2 regions of the Mesorhizobium sp. CNPSo 4671 genome follow, and region 2 is predicted to be linked to the other one. Evidence: predicted binding sites of a transcription regulator. Region 2 holds the regulator's gene; the other holds the start of a gene.
What was found. Region 2 encodes LexA, which represses DNA repair genes until DNA is damaged. Its sites were predicted from a motif close to TGTTCNNNNTGTGTTCNG; they were not measured.

Region 1 (7,203 bases), on a different contig from region 2:
CCAAGGTGATCATCGCCGGCGGCCAGGAATCGATGTCGCTGTCGCCGCACGCCGAGCATCTGCGCGCCGGCGTCAAGATGGGCGACTACAAGATGATCGACACCATGATCAAGGACGGGCTGTGGGATGCCTTCAACGGCTACCACATGGGCAACACCGCCGAGAACGTCGCCCGCCAGTTCCAGATCACCCGCGACGACCAGGACCAGTTCGCGCTGGCCTCGCAAAACAAGGCCGAGGCCGCGCAGAAGGCAGGCAAGTTCAAGGACGAGATCGTCGCCTTCACCATCAAGGGCAGGAAGGGCGACACGGTCGTCGACCAGGACGAATACATCCGTCATGGCGCCACACTGGACGCCATGACCAAGCTGAAGCCGGCCTTCGACAAGGATGGCACGGTGACCGCCGCCAACGCTTCCGGCATCAATGATGGTGCTGCCGGCGCGCTGCTGATGAGCGAAGCCGAAGCCGCAAGGCGCGGCATCACCCCGCTGGCGCGCATCGCGTCCTGGGCAACCGCCGGCGTCGATCCAGCGATCATGGGCACCGGACCCATTCCGGCCTCGCGCAAGGCTTTGGAAAAGGCCGGCTGGTCGGTCGGCGATCTCGACCTTGTCGAAGCCAACGAAGCCTTTGCCGCCCAAGCCTGCGCCGTCAACAAGGACATGGGCTGGGATCCTTCGATCGTCAACGTCAATGGCGGCGCCATCGCCATCGGCCACCCGATCGGCGCCTCGGGCGCCCGCATCTTCAACACGCTGGTCTACGAGATGCGCCGGCGTGGCGCCAAGAAGGGCCTTGCCACGCTCTGCATCGGCGGCGGGATGGGCGTCGCGCTCTGCGTGGAAGCGCTCTGACAAAAACTGAAGATGGGCGGCGCGAGCCGCCCGTTTCCTATCCAGTGCCTGCTAAGCCCGACAACAGGGCGATTTCAAAAAGGGGAAATGCATGACCAAGGTTGCAATCGTCACGGGTGGATCGCGCGGCATCGGCGCGGCGATCTCGATAGCTTTGAAGAACGCCGGCTACTCGGTTGCCGCCAACTATGCCGGCAACGACGAGGCGGCGGCGAAGTTCAAGGCCGAAACCGGCATTCCGGTCTACAAATGGTCGGTCGCCGACTATGACGCTTGCGCTGCCGGCATCAAACAGGTCGAGGCCGACCTCGGCCCGGTCTCTGTGCTGGTCAACAATGCCGGCATCACCCGCGATGCCATGTTCCACAAGATCACCCGCGACCAGTGGAAAGAGGTCATCGACACCAATCTGTCCGGCGTTTTCAACATGACGCATCCGCTGTGGAACGGCATGCGCGAGCGCAAGTTCGGCCGCGTCGTTACCATCTCCTCGATCAACGGCCAGAAGGGCCAGGCCGGCCAGGTCAATTATTCCGCCGCCAAGGCCGGCGATATCGGCTTCTCGAAGGCGCTTGCGCAAGAGGGTGCTCGCGCGGGCATCACCGTCAACGTTATCTGCCCCGGCTACATCGCCACGGAGATGGTCAAGGCGATCGACGAGAAGGTGCTCAACGAACGGATCATCCCGCAGATCCCGGTCGGCCGCCTCGGCGAGCCGGAAGAGATCGCGCGTTGCGTCGTCTTCCTCGCTTCCGAAGATGCCGGCTTCATCACCGGCTCGACCATCACGGCCAATGGCGGCCAGTACTTCGCCTGAGACGTCCAGCGGCTTCAACCCGTGACGAACGGACCGGGAAACCGGTCCGTTTCCAATTGACGCCCAGGAGCCAAAACGCCTCACCGCGGCGCGATGACCCAATCCGGCACGCAAAGGTTAATGGCGACAGCGGCGTCTGTGCGAACCCTGTGGCCAAGCCTGTGGATTGTCGGTGGATAAGCTGTTCACAACACAAGATATTGAGGGAACAAAACGGGAAAATAGCTTCGGCGCTGCTTTGTCGCCGATTCGTTCCGGCTTTGAGCAGAAGTTAACGTTAATGGCCCGGAATCCGCTGTAGCTGCTTAACGCTCAGTTCAGAAAGATTAACAATTTCATAATCTTGAGCGGCGGACGCCGGGTCGCTGCCCTCGTTGCCCGGCAAAGGTTAAGGGCAGAGATCGCCCAGCATAAAACGGGCCAGTTCGACGATTCAGCATGTGGTGAGACTCATGGTCACAAAATCCATATGTAGCCGTGAACAAAAGCTGAATCTGAGCGAGTCGCCGATTCGTCGCTGATTCGTTCCAGACTCGTTCCATCAGTTAAGCAGCAGCCAATTTAGCGCCAGACAGAGTTGCCCTTCGAGCCGCCGGTGGAACATTCCGCTTTCGCTTCGCGCCCGAAATCCCTATGTGTCGCCTGTCATACGCGCCAGTTGAGGCACGCTCCCGACAACCAGAGGCCTGAAAGCCCATATTTCCGAGCCGATGAACATCCAGCCCAAACACACCGAGCCGCTGATCCTGTCGGGCCGCGACGTGACCGCCGTGCTTGGGCCGACCAACACCGGCAAGACCCATCTCGCCATCGAGCGCATGGTGGCGCATGAGACCGGCATCATCGGCCTGCCGCTCCGGTTGCTGGCCCGGGAGGTCTACACCCGCGTCTGCGAAAAGGTCGGTGCCCACAAGGTGGCGCTGATCACCGGCGAAGAGAAGATCCAGCCGCCAGGCGCCAAATATTCGGTCTGCACCGTCGAAGCCATGCCGCGCGAGACCGACGCGGCCTTCGTCGCCATCGACGAGGTGCAGCTCGCCGGCGACCTCGAGCGCGGCCACATCTTCACCGACCGCATCCTGCATCTGCGCGGCCGCCAGGAAACGCTGCTGCTGGGTGCAGCCACCATGCACGGCATCCTGCAGCGCCTGCTGAAGGGCGTCTCGGTGGTGACGCGGCCGCGGCTGTCGCACCTGGCCTATGCCGGTTCGAAGAAACTAACCCGCCTGCCGCGGCGCACCGCGATCGTCGCCTTCTCCGCCGACGAGGTATATGCCATCGCCGAGCTGATCCGCCGCCAGCAGGGCGGCGCCGCCGTCGTGCTCGGGGCGCTCTCGCCGCGCACCCGCAACGCCCAGGTGGCGCTGTTCCAGTCGGGCGATGTCGACTATCTCGTCGCCACCGACGCCATCGGCATGGGCCTCAACCTCGATCTCGACCATGTCGCCTTCGCCCAGAACCGCAAATTCGACGGCTACCAGTATCGCAATCTGACGGCGGCCGAGCTTGGCCAGATCGCCGGCCGCGCTGGCCGGCATCTGCGCGACGGCACCTTCGGCGTCACCGGTCAGGTCGACCCGCTCGACGAAGACCTGGTCAAGAAGATCGAGAGCCATGATTTCGATCCGGTGAAGGTGCTGCAGTGGCGCACCGCGCATTTCGACTTCGCCAGCCTCGATGCGCTGAAGCGCTCGATCGAGACCAACGCACCGGTCGAGGGCCTGACGCGCGCGCTGCCGGCGGTCGACGCACAGGCGCTCGAATATCTCTCCCGCGACGGCGACATCCGCGCTCTCGCCACCGATGCCAAGCGCGTGGCGCTGCTTTGGGAAGCCTGTGCTCTGCCTGACTACAGGAAGATCGCGCCGGCCCAGCATGCCGACCTCATCGCCTCGATCTACATGGATCTTGCCCGCCACGGCCATGTCGACGAAAACTACATGGCCGAGCAGGTGCGCCGCGCCGACACCACCGAGGGCGACATCGACACGCTGTCGCACCGCATCGCCCAGATCCGCACCTGGACATTCGTGTCGAACCGGCCCGGCTGGCTGGCCGATCAGGCACACTGGCAGGAAAAGACGCGCGAAATCGAAGACAGATTGTCGGATGCGCTGCATGAGCGGTTGACGAAACGCTTCGTAGACCGCAGGACTTCCGTCCTCATGCGGCGCCTTAGAGAAAATACCATGCCTGAAGCCGAAATTAGTCCTACCGGAACCGTCCTTGTCGAAGGCCATCATGTCGGCGAGTTGCAAGGGTTCCGCTTCACCGCCGACCAGACCGCCGGCGGCGAAGACGCCAAGGCCGTGCGAACGGCCGCGCAAAAGGCGCTGGCCGCCGAATTCGAGGCGCGTGCCGAACGTTTTGGCGCCTGCGCCAACGGCGACCTGGCGCTCGGCTCGGACGGCACGCTGCGCTGGATCGGTGCGCCGATCGGCACGCTGGTCTCCGGCGAAGACGCGCTGAAGCCGCGCCTGGTGTTGCTGGCCGACGAACAACTGACCGGCCCGGCGCGCGACAAGGTCGCCGCGCGTGCCGAACGGTTCGTCAATTTCCAGATCGAGTCGCTGCTGAAGCCGCTGGTCGACCTGAAGAACGCCGACCAGATTTCCGGTATCGGTCGAGGCATAGCCTTCCAGCTGGTCGAGAATTTCGGCCTCATCAACCGCCGCGACATCGCCGAGGAGATGAAGTCGCTCGACCAGGAAGGCCGCGCGGCACTGCGCCGGCTCGGCGTGCGCTTCGGCGCCTACCATGTCTTCGTGCCGGCGCTGATCAAGCCGGCGCCTGCCGGGCTGGTGACCTTGCTGTGGGCGCTGAAGAACGACGGCAAGGACAAGCCTGGTTTCGGCGACGTGGTCCACGCGCTGGCGTCGGGCCGCACCTCGGTAGTGATCGATCCGGCCTTCGACAAGGCCTTCTACAAGCTTGCCGGCTACCGCAATCTCGGCCGCCGCGCCGTGCGCATCGACATATTGGAACGGCTGGCGGACCTCATCCGTCCGGCGACCAACTGGAAGCCCGGCCTCGGCCAGCGTCCGGACGGCGCCTATGATGGCCACTCCTTCATGGTGACGCCGCCGATGATGTCGATCCTCGGCGCCACCGCCGACGACATGGAAGAGATCCTGAAAGGTCTCGGCTACCGCGCCGAGCCGAAGCCGGCGACCGAAGTCAAGGCTCGGCTCGAGGCGCAGGACACTGCCGCACGCGAAGCCGCTGCAGCAAAGCTTGCGGCGGAAGAAGCCGCACGCGCCGAGCAGGCCAAGGCGGCGGAAGCCGCGGCAACGGATGCAGCCGCCGAAGCGGCGGTCGAGGGTTCGGAGCCGGCTGTTGCCGAGACCGCCATCGAAGCGCCGGCCGAAGCCATCGCGGAAGTGGCGGCGGAGCCCGTCGCGGAGGAGCAACCGGAAACTCCGGCCGAAGCCGTGGAAGAGCCCGCTACAGAGGCCGCTGTTGCCGAAGTGGCTGCTGCCGAGCCAGAGGCGGAAGCCATTGCTGACGTCAGTGTCGCTGAGGGCGCCGACGCCCTAACCTCCCCCTCGATGGGGGAGGTCGCGGCGCGAAGCGACGCGGGTGGGGGTGATGGCGCCAACGATTCAGGCAGTGCTGACGGTACCGCCGCTCCCCCCACCCCGGCGCTGCGCGCCGACCCTCCCCACGAGGGGGAGGGTGAAGTGGCCGAAGCGCCCAAACCGATCCTGCTGTGGCGCCAGGGTCGTTTCGAACAGCGCCCCCGTCATCACGAAGGTCGCAACAACCGCCAGCGCAACGGACAAGCGCGCGGCCGAAACAATGCCCCCACCGATGCCGCCGGCGCACAGGCCACGGCTGCTCCCGGAGAACGTCCCGAGGGACGACGCGATGGCGCCGGCAAGCCGCGCTTCGATCGTTCGAAGTTCAAGCCCAAGCCGCAAGGTGAAGGCGAACAGCGCCGCGACGGCCGCCCGCAAGGCGAACGTCCCGAGCGCCGCGAAGGCCGTCCCGACTGGAAGGGTGGCCGGCCCGAGGGCAAGGGTGGTCCCGATCGCGGCAAGGGCGGCGCAAAGCCGGCCTTCCAATCAAAGCCGCGCGAGGAACGTCCAGTGCGCTTCGACCCGGATTCGCCCTTCGCCAAGCTTGCCGCCTTGCGCGACCAGCTGAAGAAGTAGGCTCGGTGTGGTTCGATGGTTGCTGAAGGCCGCCAGCGCATCGACAAATGGCTGTTCTTCTCGCGCGCGGTGAAATCGCGCTCGCTGGCGGCGAAGCTGGTTGTCGCCGGGCGGGTGCGCATCAATCGCGACAAAGCAGCGCAGGCCTCCGATCTGGTCAAGCCGGGCGACGTGCTGACCATCACGCTCGACCGCCGCATTTTCGTCTGGAAGGTGCTCGGCGCCGGGGTCAGGCGCGGCCCGGCTGAGGAAGCCCGCACCCTCTATGAGGACATGTCGCCCCCGCCGACGCCGAAGGGCGAGGTGCTTCCCGATGCCATCCCGGCGCTGCGCGAGGCCGGCAGCGGCCGCCCGACCAAAAGAGAGCGCCGGCAGACCGACCGTTTGCTTGGCGAAGAGTGAGACCTGCCGGCTCTAAAGTGAGCCGATCTCAGGCCAACGGCGGACGCGCGACGGAACGGAACCCGGCAAACAAGCCGCTCCACGCGACATCGCACGCCCTTGTCGCGCCTGCGGCCTGGAATGCCATTCCTGAAACGCCGAAGCCGACGGGCATCGCCACCCTTGCAAGCGATGGGCAAAGGCGTTACCTCACGGAAAAAGCCCAAGAAAACTGGCCCATTAAGCTGGGACATCCCGGAGCCGACCGATGACCTATGTCGTGACCGACAATTGCATCAAGTGCAAATACATGGACTGCATCGAGGTCTGTCCGGTCGACTGTTTCTACGAAGGCGAAAACATGCTCGTCATCCATCCCGACGAGTGCATCGACTGCGGCGTCTGCGAGCCCGAATGCCCCGCCGACGCGATCAAGCCCGACACCGAGCCCGGTCTCGACAAATGGCTGCAGATCAACACCGAATATGCCGAGAAATGGCCCAACATCACCGCCAAGAAGGAACCGCCGGCCGACGCCAAGACGTTCGACGGCGAGGCCGGCAAGTTCGAGAAATACTTCTCGGCCGAGCCCGGCGAAGGCGATTGACAATACAGCCGTAAAGGCTTGTATGACGCAGCGTAACGGGCACACTGGATTAACCGCCTTGACAGGCGGCGATTGGTTGTGGCCTTCGCTTATGCAGCAAAACCTTGATTCTTCCGACTTTTTGTGTTACATCAGCCAAACATGCCGGTGACACAACGTCGATTTATGGCGCAGACGCCCCAAATCACTGAAAGGTGAAAATCCCATTCCGGACCAGAGCGATCTGGGCCAGGCGGTCGCAGTTCGTGCGGTTTGCCGGTCCCGGCCTTTCCGGTGGGTTCATCTGTTGTGCGGCTAACGATCGGTTTCCCCGGTCGCACGAGTTCAGCCGGCACCGCCGCCGGCCCACAACAAGGAGTTCAGGGCGTAATGGCAACGATCACCCCA
Region 2 (7,203 bases):
GCCTGCGCCAGGCGGCCAACCGCTGCAGGCGGATGTTCCGGCGCCACTTCCGTCCCCTGTCTTGGGCCGGATTGTGCGTGTCCGGCGGCAACTCGGCCAGGTCTCCCTGCCTCGCCTGCGCCATAGCGTGGCGATGGCAGCAGAACTGGAGCTTGACCGGGGCATCGCCTTCCTGCTGGTGCCGGTCTGTCTGGCTGCTGGAGCGATCGGCTATTACTCGCTGTCGGCGGAGCCCGACTTCGCAAGACCTGTCGCGGTCGTCGTGCTGATGGCGATCTGCGCGCTTGTCTCGCGCTCCTGGCCGAAAACCCAGCTGGGCTTCATGGCGGCATTGTTATGCGCGCTTGGCCTGCTTGCCGCCAAGGTCGAGACATGGCGGGCGGGTACCCAGATGCTCGGTTCGGAAATCTCTACGCAAGTGACCGGCCACGTCGTCTCGCTCGACCGGATGGAGACCGGCCGCATCCGGCTGACCATTGACGTGACGTCGACCGCGCGGCCGACGCTGCGCTATGCGCCGGAAAGGGTCCGGCTTTCGGCGCGCAATATCCCGGCGGACATGACCGCCGGCTCCCTGGTCACCGGCTACGCCAAACTGTTGCCGCCGACCGGTCCGGTGCGGCCGGACAGCTACGATTTCTCCTTCGACAGCTATTTCGCCGGCATTGGCGGCAGCGGCTTCTTTCTCGGCAATCCAAAGCTTGTCGCAGCCGATGATGGTGAGATGCCGCTCACGGCCCGCCTTTTCTCCGGCATAGAAAATGCCCGTGAAGCCATTGCCGATCATATCCGGGCCACGGTCGGCGGTGCCGAAGGCGAGATCGCGGCGGCGCTGATCGTTGGCGTGCGGGCCGGCATTCCCGACGAAATCAACGAAGCGATGCGGCGCACCGGCATCTACCACATCATCTCCATTTCCGGACTGCATATGGCGCTGGTCGCCGGCACCATCATGGGTCTGCTGCGCGGGGCTTTCGCGCTGTTTCCGGACTTTTCCGCGCGCCGGCCGGTGAAGAAATACGCCGCTGCGGCAGCCCTGTTCTCGATCGCCGCCTATCTCGTCATTTCCGGTGTCGTCGTCGCCGCCGAACGCAGCTTCATCATGCTGGGGGTGATGCTGATTGCCGTGCTGTTTGATCGCGCGGCGCTGACGATGCGCAATTTGGCGATCTCAGCGATCGCCGTCATCGTGGTGTCGCCGCATGAAGTCGTCGGCCCAAGCTTCCAGATGTCGTTCGCTGCGACTGCGGCTTTGGTCGGTGCCTATGCAGGCTGGGCTGATCACCGCACGGGAAAGGCAAGGCCGCCACCGCCGAAGCGATCGCTACCGGGCTTTCTCACGCGAAAATTCCTCGCGCTCACAGGAGGGGTGGCGATGACGTCCATCATTGCCGGCAGTGCCACGGCGCTGTTTGCAATATGGCACTTCCAGCGTGTGTCGCCGCTCAGCCTGTTCGCAAATCTGGCTATCATGCCAATTGTCTCAGTCGTCATGTTTCTGGCGGTTGTCAGCGCTTTGACAATGCCCTTTGGTTTGGACGGGCCTTTTCTCCACTTGATGGGCAAAGGCCTGACGGCGATGATCGCCATATCGGCGTGGATATCGGAACGCTCTCCCGTCGATGCGGTCGGGCTGATTTCGCAGCACTCCGTCCTGCTGGTGACGATTGCCCTGGTCATCGCGACGATGGCGACGACATGGCTGCGGCTCGCGGCACTGCCCTTCGCGCTTGCCGGACTGTTGACGGTGTCGGATACGCGCACGCCGGATGTGCTTATCTCGGAAGATGCGCGGCTGGTCGCGGTGCCGATCGGCGGCGGCGAACTCGCGGTCAGCCGGGCTCGCCCGAACGAGTTCACCGTCGACAATTGGAAACGCGCGCTGGTGTCCGAAACCATCGTCGCGCCGGAGATGTTCGACAAGGCGGACGGGCAATTCGGCATTGCCGATGCCGTCAACCTCCCGCCTGGAGCGCCATTCTATTGCACGGATGGTGTCTGTCTTGCCCGGCACCCGTCGGGTGCGATCATCGCACATGTCGAAGACCGCAAGGCCACCTGGAAGGCCTGCGGTTTTGCCGATCTGATCGTCGTCAATGACGCGACAGGCTATGATGCCTGCCACAATCCGCTGGTTCTTGTCGTTACCAGACGGCAACTGGCCCGAAAGGGCAGTGGCGCCGTCTTCTTCGACCGCCAATCGGCGACCGGTCCGCCAATCGTCAGTTTCGCGGTGGATGGACCGTATCGGCCCTGGCATGCGCAGCGAAAATTTTCACGCGAGGCGAGGGGGCTGGCGCCCTATCAAAAACCTGAAAAGAAGGCCGTGCCTGCTCAGTAGCGCCGGATCAACCCGACCAGCTTGCCTTGCACCTTGACCCTGTCGGGCCCGAAAATGCGCGTCTCGTAGGCCGGGTTGGCGGCTTCGAGCGCAATCGAGGCTCCCTTGCGGCGGAACCGTTTCAGCGTCGCTTCCTCCTCGTCGACCAGGGCGACGACGATCTCGCCCGGGCTTGCCGTGTCGGCGTTGCGGATAATGACCGTGTCGCCATCGAAGATGCCAGCCTCGATCATCGAGTCGCCCTTGACCTCCAGCGCATAGTGCTCGCCACCCATGATCATGTCCGGCGGCACCGAGATCGAATGCGTCTGATGCTGGATGGCATCGATCGGCACACCGGCGGCGATACGGCCCATCACCGGGATCGACACGGCGGAGACCGCGTCGTCATCATTGCCGGCGGAGGGCAGGCGCGATGGTGCCGGCTTGATCTGGCGGCCAAGGCCGCCCTGACCGAGACTGCCCTGGATGACGCTCGGCGAGAATTTCTTTGCCGCGTTGAGGCCGGGCGCGATCGAATCCGGCAACCGCAGCACTTCCAGCGCGCGTGCCCGGTTCGGCAGCCGGCGAATGAAGCCACGTTCCTCCAGTGCCGTGATCAGTCGATGGATCCCCGACTTGGAGGCAAGATCGAGCGCTTCCTTCATCTCGTCGAAGGAAGGCGGAATGCCGCTTTCCTTGAGCCGTTCATGAATGAACATCAGCAGTTCATGTTGCTTGCGTGTCAGCATGGCGGCCCCCAAGGCATTGAACGAAGGGTGTGAACCAGAATCGAAAAACAAACCCAGAACAAACACTATCTGTTCCAGTTGTGTTCTGCAACTGTTTAAAGTTTAGTGAATTTGTTAAGGCCCCAGAAATTTTCGCTCCGGGTGGCAGGCGTCAACCGACCACCTTCACCGTCGGCACGTGCATTGAAATCATTATGGTTAATAGCCTGTGGCGTATCCTCTTATCCTGTTTGGCATCAGGCGTTTGAAAGGCATTCTCAGGGTGGATTGTATGGCGAACGGATCCATTTTCGGCGGAACGAAACGAAATCAAAACGTCAACAATCGCTGGCTATGCGGGGATAGAACGCGTTCAGGCTCCCGGCATCGCTCCGGCCAGAACCTGCGCATAGGCGCCGGCATCGATTTTGCCGCCGGAGATGACGCGCCGCGGCAAGGTCATCCGGAAACCGCTTTCAGACTGCCGGCACGTGCGGCGTAGGTGTTGTTGGCGCCGCTGTCTTCGCTGTGCACATAGACGTGCAGCGTGTAGCCGATATGCGCCGTCATCAGTGCTTTTGCTCGCTCCACGTCGCGATCGAGCGCCGCTTCCATGATCTCGGTGTGATGCTCGATTGCGATCGCCTCGCGCAAGGCGTCCATGGCTTCGCCATAGCCATCCTTGAGGCCGGCCGCCGCCCGCAATGTCGGCGCCAGACCGAGAAAACGATGATGCCGCCGCAACTGATCGGCGATCGTCGAGCGGAAGCGCAAAAGCCAGTTGGATGTTGCCGCGCTCAGCAGCGCCGCATGGAAGGCCTCATGGCTCTCGTCCCATTTGTCGACGGCCGCATCGGAAGGGTCGTCGACCGCGGTCTTGCAGCGCGAGAGCCGGTAATGGGCGGTGACGACCGCGTCCTCCCATTCTCTGCCGCCATTCGCGATCGATTCCAGGAACAGCGGCATTTCGACAACCATCCTTGCGCGCGCCAGATCCTCGAGCTCGGCGCGCGACACGGGAGCGACGGCAAAGCCGCGATTGCTGATGGCGGTGACCAGGCGCTCGGCTTCAAGTCGGGACAAGGCTTCCCGCAGCGGCGTCCAGCCGACGCCGTATGTGGTGCGCAGCGCGCTCAGCTTGAGCGGCGCGCCCGGCATCAGGCGGGTGGTCAGGATATCGCGCCGCAGCAGCTGATAGGCCGCTTCGGTCTTAGTGGAGCTGTTCTGATCCTGCATCGCGATCCGTCCATCATCGGGCTTGCGAAAATTATATATGATGTGGAGGCATGGCAAGAATTATATATAATGTTTGACACGCGGCGAGGGACTGACCATGATCGCCGCAGTTGCCGCCCTGTGAGCGGCGCTGATCAAATCTGGGAGGAAATGATGTTGAAGTCGAAATCCGCTTGGCTGTCGGGATTGGCCCTGGCAGGCGCATTGATGCTCAGCGCCGGGAGCGCCGCAGCCGATCAGATCCGCATCGGCATCGCCAATTTCGGCGAGCATCCGCAGCTCAACGCTGCCATAGCCGGCTTCAAGAAGGCACTGACGGACAAGGGCTTTGTCGAGGGCAAGGACGTCGTCTACGCGGAAAGCCATACCAATTTCGACGCATCGCTGGTGCCGCAGATGATCGCCAAGCTGCAGGCGGAACAGCCCAAGCTGATCTACACCATCACCACGCCGGTCTCGCAGATCGCCAAGAAGGCGCTCGCGGGCTCCGGCATTCCGATCGTCTTTGCCGCGGTCACCGACCCGGTGGCGGCCAAGCTGGTGCCGTCATGGGACGCCGGCGACGATGGCATGACCGGCGCCAGCGATCTGCAGGATGTCGCCGCGGTGATGGCCTTCACCAAGAAGCTGCTGCCAAACGCCAAGCGCTTTGGCGTGCCTTACAATCCAGGCGAGGCCAATGACGTCGCCTTGGTCGAAAAGATCAAGGCGGCGGCACCGGCGGCCGGCTTCGAAGTTGTGGAAGTCGGTGTCGACAACGTCAATGACATCCAGCAACGTATCGCCTCGCTCGCCGGCAAGGTCGACGTAATCTACGGCCCGGCTTCGAACCTGATCCAGCCGGCGATCGCCGCAGTTTCCGCGGCTGCCCGCCAGGCCGGCATCCCGGTCGTTAACTCCGATGACAGCGCGGTCCGCAACGGCACCGTACCGGCGAGCTTCGCGGTCAATTACACGCAGGTCGGCATGAACGCCGGCAACATCGCCGCCGAGATCCTCAAGGGCAAGGATCCCAAGACGATCGCGCCGTCGCGCCCGGCCTACAAGGACCACATGGCAACGATTTCCCGCAAGGCGATGGCCGCGTTCGGCATCGAGATACCGGCTTCGTTGGCCGATTGCGGCTGCATCGTCGACTGATATCGGGCTGCGGGGGTGACGGCGTTGGCGCCGTCACCGTTTACGCCAGGGAGGAACGATGCTCGATATCCGATCCGCGCGCAAAGTATTCTACAAGGGCCAGGCCGACGAGAAGGTCGCGCTGGACGGCCTCAGCCTGTCACTGGCTACAGGTGAGTTCGGCATCGTCATCGGCTCCAACGGCGCCGGCAAGAGCAGCATGCTCAACGCCATTTCCGGAGCCCTTGTCCTGGATACCGGCAAGATCCTGATCAACGGCGCCGATGTGACAGCTATGCCGGTGTACAAGCGCGCCACAAGACTGGCGCGTGTCTTCCAGGATCCGATGCGCGGCACCGCCGCCAGCATGACCGTGGCGGAGAACATGCTTCTGGCTGATCTGCGCAGCCAAAAACGCACGCTGCGACAAGGGCTGAACGCCACGCGGCTTGCGTCCTACAAGGAGCGCCTGTCGATATTGGGCCTCGGCCTCGAAAATCGTCTCGACACCCGCGTCGACCTGCTTTCGGGCGGGCAGCGTCAGTCGCTGTCACTGATCATGGCGGTCGGCGGATCGCCGGACCTGCTGCTGCTCGACGAGCATACCGCAGCGCTCGATCCGCGCACGGCCGAGATCGTCATGCAGGCGACGGTGCGCGCCGTCAACGCGCTGAAGCTGACCACGCTGATGGTGACCCACAACATGCAGCACGCCGTCGACTATGGCAGCCGGGTGATCATGCTCGACGCGGGCCGGGTCCTGCTGGAAGTTACCGGCGAGGAGAAGGCCAGGGTCACGGTGATCGACCTGATTAGCCATTTTTCCGTCAAGACCGACCGCATGTTGCTGGCGAGCTGATCATCATGGGTTTTATTCAGGAGGTTCTCACCAGCTTCGTCGCGATCATGCCGGTCACCCTGGCGCAAAGCCTGATCCTGGCCTTTGTCGTGCTCGGCATCATGATCCCGTTTCGCATGCTGAATTTTCCCGATCTCACCAGCGAAGGCGCCTTTCCACTGGGCGGCTGCGTCTGCGGCGTGCTTCTGGCTGCCGGCGTATCGCCGCTGACCTGCATCGTGGTCGCATTCGTGGCGGGCTTCGCGGCGGGCTGCTGCACCGCCTTCATCCATCTGCGCTTTCGCATCCACACGCTGCTCGCGGGCATCCTGATGATGACGATGCTCTACAGCATCAACCTTCGCATCATGGGCAAGTCCAACCTCTCCGTTTTCGGCTCGCCAATGGTGTTTGACTGGGTGCCATTCGCGCGGCCAGGTTTCCCCGCCAGCAAGATCGTTGTCGCCGGCCTTCTCGCGCTCGTCGTCTTCGCCGCGCTCTACATGTTCTTCAGGACCGAGAAGGGGACCGCCGTGCGCGCCGTCGGCGCCAATCCAGACATGGCCGAGGCGCAAGGCATCAATGTCTGGGCGGCGACCATTGGCGGTGTCGGACTGGCGAGCGCGTTTTCGGCCTCGAGCGGCGCGCTGATGGTGCAGTCGCAGGGATTTGCCGACGTCAATATGGGGCTAGGTATCCTCATCAACGGCCTGGCCGCGCTGATGATCGGCGAGGCGGTCGTCGGCAAGCAGACCGTCTGGCGCCAACTGCTGGCGCCCTTTGCCGGCGCGATCATCTACTACCAGCTGGTGTCGTTCTGCCTTGCCGCCGGCATGCCGCCGCCTGACCTGAAGCTTGCCACGGGCCTGTTCGTGCTGGCCATGCTTGCTCTGCCCAGCCTCAAGCGCAGCCGGGGACCCGCGCCCGCGCGCGAAGCGATCCGTGAATAACCAGGGAAT

Region 1: a site for LexA is predicted at 2,198-2,215, ahead of AC04SF_RS20820 (helicase-related protein). Genes of this name have one in related genera too.

What each region holds. Positions count from the first base shown of each region.
Region 1 is NZ_JBWLUW010000007.1:207,142-214,344, reverse strand. It holds gene AC04SF_RS20835 (acetyl-CoA C-acetyltransferase) at 1-857, shown strand, start outside; gene phbB (acetoacetyl-CoA reductase) at 949-1,674, shown strand; gene AC04SF_RS20825 (hypothetical protein) at 1,847-1,975, shown strand; gene AC04SF_RS20820 (helicase-related protein) at 2,385-5,828, shown strand; gene AC04SF_RS20815 (RNA-binding S4 domain-containing protein) at 5,844-6,230, shown strand; gene fdxA (ferredoxin FdxA) at 6,478-6,816, shown strand; gene AC04SF_RS20805 (CarD family transcriptional regulator) at 7,186-7,203, shown strand, end outside.
Region 2 is NZ_JBWLUW010000006.1:167,813-175,015, reverse strand. It holds gene AC04SF_RS18910 (ComEC/Rec2 family competence protein) at 1-2,341, shown strand, start outside; gene lexA (transcriptional repressor LexA) at 2,335-3,072, opposite strand; gene AC04SF_RS18900 (GntR family transcriptional regulator) at 3,511-4,287, opposite strand; gene AC04SF_RS18895 (ABC transporter substrate-binding protein) at 4,441-5,427, shown strand; gene AC04SF_RS18890 (ABC transporter ATP-binding protein) at 5,486-6,265, shown strand; gene AC04SF_RS18885 (ABC transporter permease) at 6,271-7,194, shown strand.